Regions from separate parts of the Paenibacillus puldeungensis genome, predicted to be linked through region 1. Evidence: riboswitches for the same ligand, from Rfam matches in the RefSeq annotation. Region 1 holds a riboswitch; the other holds the start of a gene.
What was found. A riboswitch is a leader RNA that binds a small molecule or an ion and turns the genes downstream of it on or off. The one in region 1 is predicted to bind thiamine pyrophosphate.
Positions count from the first base shown of each region.

Region 2: another riboswitch for thiamine pyrophosphate. It lies ahead of ACFQ3W_RS04845 (ABC transporter substrate-binding protein); the one in region 1 lies ahead of tenA (thiaminase II).

Region 1 covers NZ_JBHTLM010000020.1:2,959-6,372, forward strand. Annotated here, with positions in the region: gene ACFQ3W_RS20880 (alpha-mannosidase) at 1-1,693, shown strand, start outside; TPP riboswitch at 1,741-1,843, shown strand; gene tenA (thiaminase II) at 1,991-2,671, shown strand; gene thiM (hydroxyethylthiazole kinase) at 2,743-3,414, shown strand, end outside.
Region 2 covers NZ_JBHTLM010000002.1:520,663-524,076, forward strand. Annotated here, with positions in the region: gene ACFQ3W_RS04835 (ABC transporter permease) at 1-410, opposite strand, end outside; gene ACFQ3W_RS04840 (thiamine-binding protein) at 407-700, opposite strand; gene ACFQ3W_RS04845 (ABC transporter substrate-binding protein) at 736-1,776, opposite strand; TPP riboswitch at 1,924-2,035, opposite strand; gene ACFQ3W_RS04850 (cold-shock protein) at 2,328-2,528, shown strand; gene ACFQ3W_RS04855 (cold-shock protein) at 2,750-2,971, shown strand; gene ACFQ3W_RS04860 (sensor domain-containing diguanylate cyclase) at 3,204-3,414, shown strand, end outside.

The DNA.
Region 1 (3,414 bases):
TTATTTTGCCAAGCTGCAGGAAACGGTGAAGAGCACGGATCGCTATGTCCACACTTGGGACGGTGAGCTATACCTGGAGTATCATCGCGGAACATATACAAGCCAGGCGCACAATAAAAAAATGAATCGCAAACTGGAGCTTCTGTCACGGGATGCTGAGTGGCTGCTGAGCTTACAGGGTCTGCTGAACGGAAGCTGGGCCGGTTATCCGAAGGCCAAGCTCGACGAAAGCTGGAAAACGATCCTGCGCAATCAGTTCCATGATATTATTCCGGGCTCGTCGATTTCAGAGGTTTATCAGGATTCCCGGGTGGAATACGAGGAAGCCGAAGGACTGCTGCAGGAGTGCCGGTCTGATGCGTTAAATGCCCTGACCACCGATGCGGAAGGCGCCTATACGGTTTGGAATCCTTCGCCATGGAGCTATAGCGGCCTCGTTGCCGTGGCGGACAAACATAAGGATGTATGCTGGAGCGATGCGGACGGCAATCTGCTCGTATCCGAATTTGACGGAAATCAGCACTTTGTGCGGGTTGAAAATGTTCCGCCGTTCGGGTTTAAGGCACTGCGCCGTGTTCACGAAGCTCATGCTAATGAGCAGCGGACAGCTCTCAAATCGGAATCTGTGAACGAGAGTACAGCCTTTACCGTGCAAACAAACGGAATCCAAACACCGTACTATAAGCTGGAATGGAATGAGAACGGTCAGCTTACCTCCATCTTCGATATTGCCGCCGGGCGCGAGGTGCTTGCTGCCGGGGCACGCGGGAACGTGCTTCAAGTATTTGAGGATAAGCCAAAAATGTTCGACGCGTGGGATATCGATATTTACTACCAGGAAAAAATGCGTGAAATTGCTGAGCTTACAGATTGCAAGGTCCAAACCGGTGAACTGCGCTCCGTCGTTTCCTTCACCTGGAAATATTTGAACTCGGTCGTTCGCCAGCAGATGATCGTTTATGCGGACAGCCGTCGGATCGATTTCCAAACGGAAGTGGACTGGCAGGAACGCCAGCAGCTGCTGAAAGTCGCTTTTCCGGTCAGCATCCGGGCCACGGAAGCCACCTACGACATTCAGTTTGGCAATGTGAAGCGTCCGACGCATTGGAATACCTCATGGGATCTGGCACGCTTCGAAACGGTAGGGCATGAGTGGGTCGATCTATCGGAGCATGGCTATGGCGTCAGTCTGTTGAACGATTGCAAATATGGGCATGACATTAAAGATAACGTCATCCGTCTATCTTTGCTCAAGTCGGCAACGTACCCTGACCCTGAAGCGGATCGCGGAACGCACTCCTTCACTTACTCCCTGTTCCCGCATGAGGGATCATGGGCCGAGGGAGGAACCGTACAGGCAGCTTCGCTGCTCAATTTGCCGGTTTACGCCACTAGCGGCATGGCGACCGCCCCATCCTTCTCCTTGCTAAGAGCTGTCGGTAGTAGCGATGTCGTTATCGACACCATCAAAAAAGCGGAGGATGATGACAGCATCATCGTTCGCTTCCACGAGTACAAAGGGGGACGGGGCACCGTTTCCTTGGAAAGCGACCTAAACTTTGCAGCTTGGCAGGAAACCGATTTGCTAGAGCGTCCGGTTGGAGAACTGAACCAAGGTCAGGCCACGCTTGACGTCTCGCCATATGAGATTAAAACGATTCGTTTACTCCTGCAAAAAAAAGCTGTCAATTGACATCTTCGGCAAGGATAGGTACAGTTATAGTGAAATAAATTGAATAGGAAATCCACTAGGGGCGCCGTGAACGGCTGAGACAAGAGATATCTTGGACCCTTTGAACCTGATCTAGTTCATACTAGCGTAGGAAAGTGGAGTCGGCCCCGATGATGGTTTACAAGTTCGCACGTTTATTCGTGATAACCTAAGTCGTATTAAACCTAAGCCGCTCCCCTACGGAGCGGCTTTTTTGCGCTGCTCTGCAGGTTCCCCTAGGTGTCATTTCCGGATGAATAATTTTGGAGGTGGAGAAGGGTGAGCTTTTCAAAAGAGCTTCGCCGGCAGGCGGACGATATTTTTCAGGCGATTTATGGACACCCGTTTGTCAGAGGGATCGCTGCAGGTGACCTGCAAAAGGAACAGCTAATTCATTACGTGAAACAGGATTTTGAGTACTTAAATGCGTTCGCGAGAATTTACGGGATTGCCGTATCCAAATGCGTAAGCCGCGAGGAGATGGCGATTTTTAGCGAGCAGATTTCTTTTATTCTTCATAGCGAAATTCATCCGCATCAAAATTTTTGCACGGTCGCGGGAGTGACTTACGAGGAATTACAGGGTTATCCCCTCTCACCAACGGCCCACCATTATACCCGGCACATGCTGACGGTTGCCTATGAAGGCAGTCTCGGAGAAATCCTGGCTGTGCTGCTGCCTTGTCCTTGGACATATATGGAGATCGGCCAAAAACTAGCGGAGGAGGTCAACCCGGCGCCGGAGCATCCTTTCTATGACTGGATCCAGTTCTACAAATTCCAGATGACAGACTTGACCGAAAAGTTCTGCAATATGCTGGATGAATGGGCTGAGCAAGCGCCTGAGGCGGATAAGCGGAAGGCGGCGGAGCATTTTCTAGTAAGCTGCCAGATGGAATATTTGTTCTGGGATATGGCTTATAAGCTGGAGAACTGGCCGGTGCCGGCTCAGGTGAAATAAAGGATGTTATTGTGGCTGATATGAATGAATTGATACCTTACCAATCCTTTTATTGAAAGAGGCTGAGAACGATGAGTTTGCAGGAAAAAGAACTTTCCGATCTTCTAACCAGAGTACAGCAAAAGAAACCGCTCGTTCACAATATGACGAACGTCGTGGTTACGAATTTCACGGCCAACGGCCTGTATGCGCTTGGCGCTTCTCCAGTCATGGCTTATGCCCCCGAGGAAGTGGCGGATATGGCGAAAATCGCCGGTGCGCTCGTCTTGAACATTGGGACGCTCACAAAAGAGTTGATCGACGCGATGATTCTTGCCGCTTCTTCAGCAAATGCTCATGGCGTTCCGGTGCTGCTCGACCCGGTGGGGACGGGAGCGACGAGCTTCCGCACAGAATCCGCGCTGCGGATTTTACGCGAGGTGAAGGTGTCGCTGGTGCGGGGCAACGCGGCGGAAATCGCCCATCTCGTAGGCGAAAGCCGTGAGATCAAGGGCGTGGACGCCGGCGACAGCACCGGCGACGGGAACGCCGACCTCGCGGTGCGGGCGGCGCGCAAGCTGAACACGGTCGTGGCCATCACCGGCCGTGAGGATGTGATCACCGACGGGCAGCTGTGCCGGGTCGTCAGCGGCGGGGACGCCTTGCTGACGCAGGTGACCGGTACGGGCTGCCTACTCACGTCGGTGCTTGGTGCATTTGCCGCGGTGGAGTCGGATTTGCTGCTGGCCGGCACCGCCGGGCTG
Region 2 (3,414 bases), on a different contig from region 1:
GCGACGGGGAAGAAGCAGACCAGCGTAATGACAATAATCTTCGGAAGGATGCCGAAGCCAAACCAAATCATGAGCAGCGGAGCGAGGGCGATCGTGGGCACATTCTGGCTTAAAATGAGCAGCGGATAAAGCGATGATTTCAAAAACGGCACTAAGTGAAGCACAAATGCAACGACTAAGCCAAAAAGGGTACCGATCGCAAAGCCCAGAAGCATCAGGCGCAGCGTAGCGAGCGTATGCTCCCATAGACTGGCTGCTTCGGCTACCGATTGACGCCCGATGTCGACTGGGCTGGGTAGTATCCATTTCTCGATATGAAACAGGGTCGTCGCTCCTTGCCATATCAGCAAAAACAAGATGACCGCCACAAGGGGCGGCCATATGCTATTCCACAGCTTGCGGGAAATCATGGGCGGTATTTCTCCGTCAGTTTATCCATGCTGACGCCTTTTGGATTATACGATATTTTGATTTGGGAAATGATCCCCGTGCTGCCAAAGTCGATTACGGCTTCGTTCATTTTTTTCACAATGGCTAGAAGCTCTTCAAGATCGCCTTCCATCGTCGTTTCAAGTGGATTCACCTGATATTTGACGCCGGAGGCTTGAATTACCTCAATCGCACGATCAACATAGGGTATGACATCTTCTCCGTTAGGTGTTTTCGGAATGACTTGAATGCTGAGTAATGCGTTTGGCATAGTGCAACATCCTTTCTTGGTTATTTGATCATCACTTACTTTTCAGGTAAAAAATCGTTTGTGAACGCTTTGTCTGTATCCAGCGGTTTATCGAGCAGTCCCCGCTCATGCATCCAGTCGGAGTAATTTTGCCATACCTCCCGTTTCTGCTCACCCCAGCGGCCGGCATCGTCTTGGTATTTCGGACTGAGCCATTTTTGACTGGCGACAACAAGCTTTTTATCGAGCTCAGGGACAGCCTTCAGCAGGATGTTCGCCGCTTCTTCCGGATGCTCTATCGCATATTGATATCCTTTACTCGTGGCCCGCATAAAGGCTTTAACCAGCTCTGGATCCTGAGAAATCGTCTTTTCATTTGTGACGATGACCGGTGTATAATAGTCGAGCTTGTCGGAATAATCCTTGACGTACAGCATATCCAGCGGTTCGCCCCGCAGTTCGGCTTCAATACCCGTCCAAGCGTAGAAAATCCACGCAAAATCGATATCACGCTTCACGGCTGTAAAATAATCGGCATCCCCGATATTAAGAAATTTCACCTTTTTAACATCAGCACCTTGTAGATCCATAATTGATTTCATCACCGCTTGCTCTACCGGAGATCCCCAACCGCCGTATGATTTACCTTCAAAATCTTTGGGCGACTTGATATTGCGATCCTTGGGAGCGGCAAACCCCGATGTGTTGTGCTGAATAATCGCAGCAATAGAGACGAGCGGAACACCCTGTGTCCGGCTTTGAGTAACGTTCTCTTGCACACTTACGCCAAACGGTGCTTCACCCGAAGCGACCATCGCCTCCGAACCGCCCGAACCTGGCAGTGAAATGCTTACATCAAGTCCTTCCTCGGCAAAATACCCTTGTTCCTTGGCTACATAAAGGCCGGTATGATTCGTGTTCGGGCTCCAATCGAGGACGACTTTGACAGGCTTCAGCTCTTTACTTTGCTGTTTGTCCGGTTCGGCCTTGGTAGTCTGGTTGCTTGCACTTCCATCGGCACCGCCGCTGCAGCTCGCCAAAATCAGCAGCATACAGGACAGGACGATAGCAAAGAGGGTTCTGGTTTGTTGCTTCATACATCATTCTCTCCTTTTTTTGCTTAGATTTCCGCAGCCTGTTCATTATTCAACCCTGGATGGCTGTACCGTTATTATGCCGTTTGCCGGGCACAAAAAAAGCGCCCCGGATCGGGACGCATAGGTACAATGTAAATGGAAATAATATTCCATACACTTATGGCTTCCTACGCTGGCATTATCCAGATCAGGTTTAAGGGTCAGTATCTTGAAGGGATACAATCTCAGCCGGCCGATTCCAGCACCCCTGAACTATTTAACTGCAGTTACACCTGTCATTATAGATTCCCTCTGGCGTTCTGTCTAGTGCTGGAGCAAGTGTGAAGAGGAAGAACTGGTCAGTACAATCGGTTTCCTTCCCTGCTAAATACAGGGGATTTGCTTTTTTCTTGGCAAGAAGTTATAATGTAAATAACTGATTCCTAAAGGCGATATTCACATATTGAAAAGAGTATCACTTTGAAAAACTGGAACTTTTTTCAATATGTGAATTTTTTTTATGACAAGTAGAAAAAGGATCATGTTAATCTGTAGGTAGGAGGTATACCTTCATGGAAACTGGAACAGTAAAATGGTTCAACGCTGAGAAAGGTTTTGGCTTTATCGAAGTGGAAGGCGGAAATGACGTATTCGTACATTTCAGCGCTATCACTGGCGAAGGCTTCAAAACCCTTGACGAAGGCCAACGCGTACAATTCAACGTTGTTCAAGGCAACCGCGGACCGCAAGCCGAAAACGTTGTAAAACTGTAATGCAGGCAAAGCTGCTCTTAATGCGTTTTTCTTTTCGCATTAAGGGCAGTTTTTATTCAATTTTTGGCACTAAATGGCAATGAAGCAGCAGTATACGTGGGGGTAGGCCCTGTTATACATATACTTAGCATTTAACGGTGGAATGGTCTTGACATCTTTTCAGACAGAGATTTTGGCTGCCTACCTGGTTGAATTGAAAACTCTTTTTGAGGAGGGGAATTATGAACTACCGTAAAAAAACGTTAGAGGAAATTCCTGAGGAGAATACACCAGTTTGGACCTGCACTAGCGACGATTGCAACGGATGGATGAGGGATAATTTCACGTTTGACTTTAGTCCGGTATGCCCTCTGTGCTCATCTGAAATGGAGAAGGGGATGCGGATGCTACCACAGCTGGTAAATCCCACCTTTGAGCAGAAGTCATCGCTAGACAAGGAGTAGCCTGATCGTTAGACCCATTTAATACCACATACTTAAGACAGCCGCTTTCGCGCTTGAGCGAAATGCGGTTGTTTTTTTATCTGACATTATGCATAAGGGATGTGGTGGGATGGAGTTTAAAGTTGAGAAAGATGTCGAAAAATGGAGAAAGTGATTGCATCTCAATTGGAAATCTAATATGTTGGAATTACTACGAAGAATCTACAACTTAGAAGGGGGGATCTACCCGCCTATGCAAGATCATTTTAAGGTAGCATCCCAGGTATTTGATATTCCCTCCAGCGGCAAGCAAAAAAAGGCTGCCATCATCGTTGCTGTTATCATAATGATCATATCGACGATCGCACTTCCTCATGGAATGAGATCGCTTCCTGAAATTGACCCCTTCCTATCCGCTTCCACTGCATGGCTTATTTTTGGCGATTTGTTAACCTCGTATATTG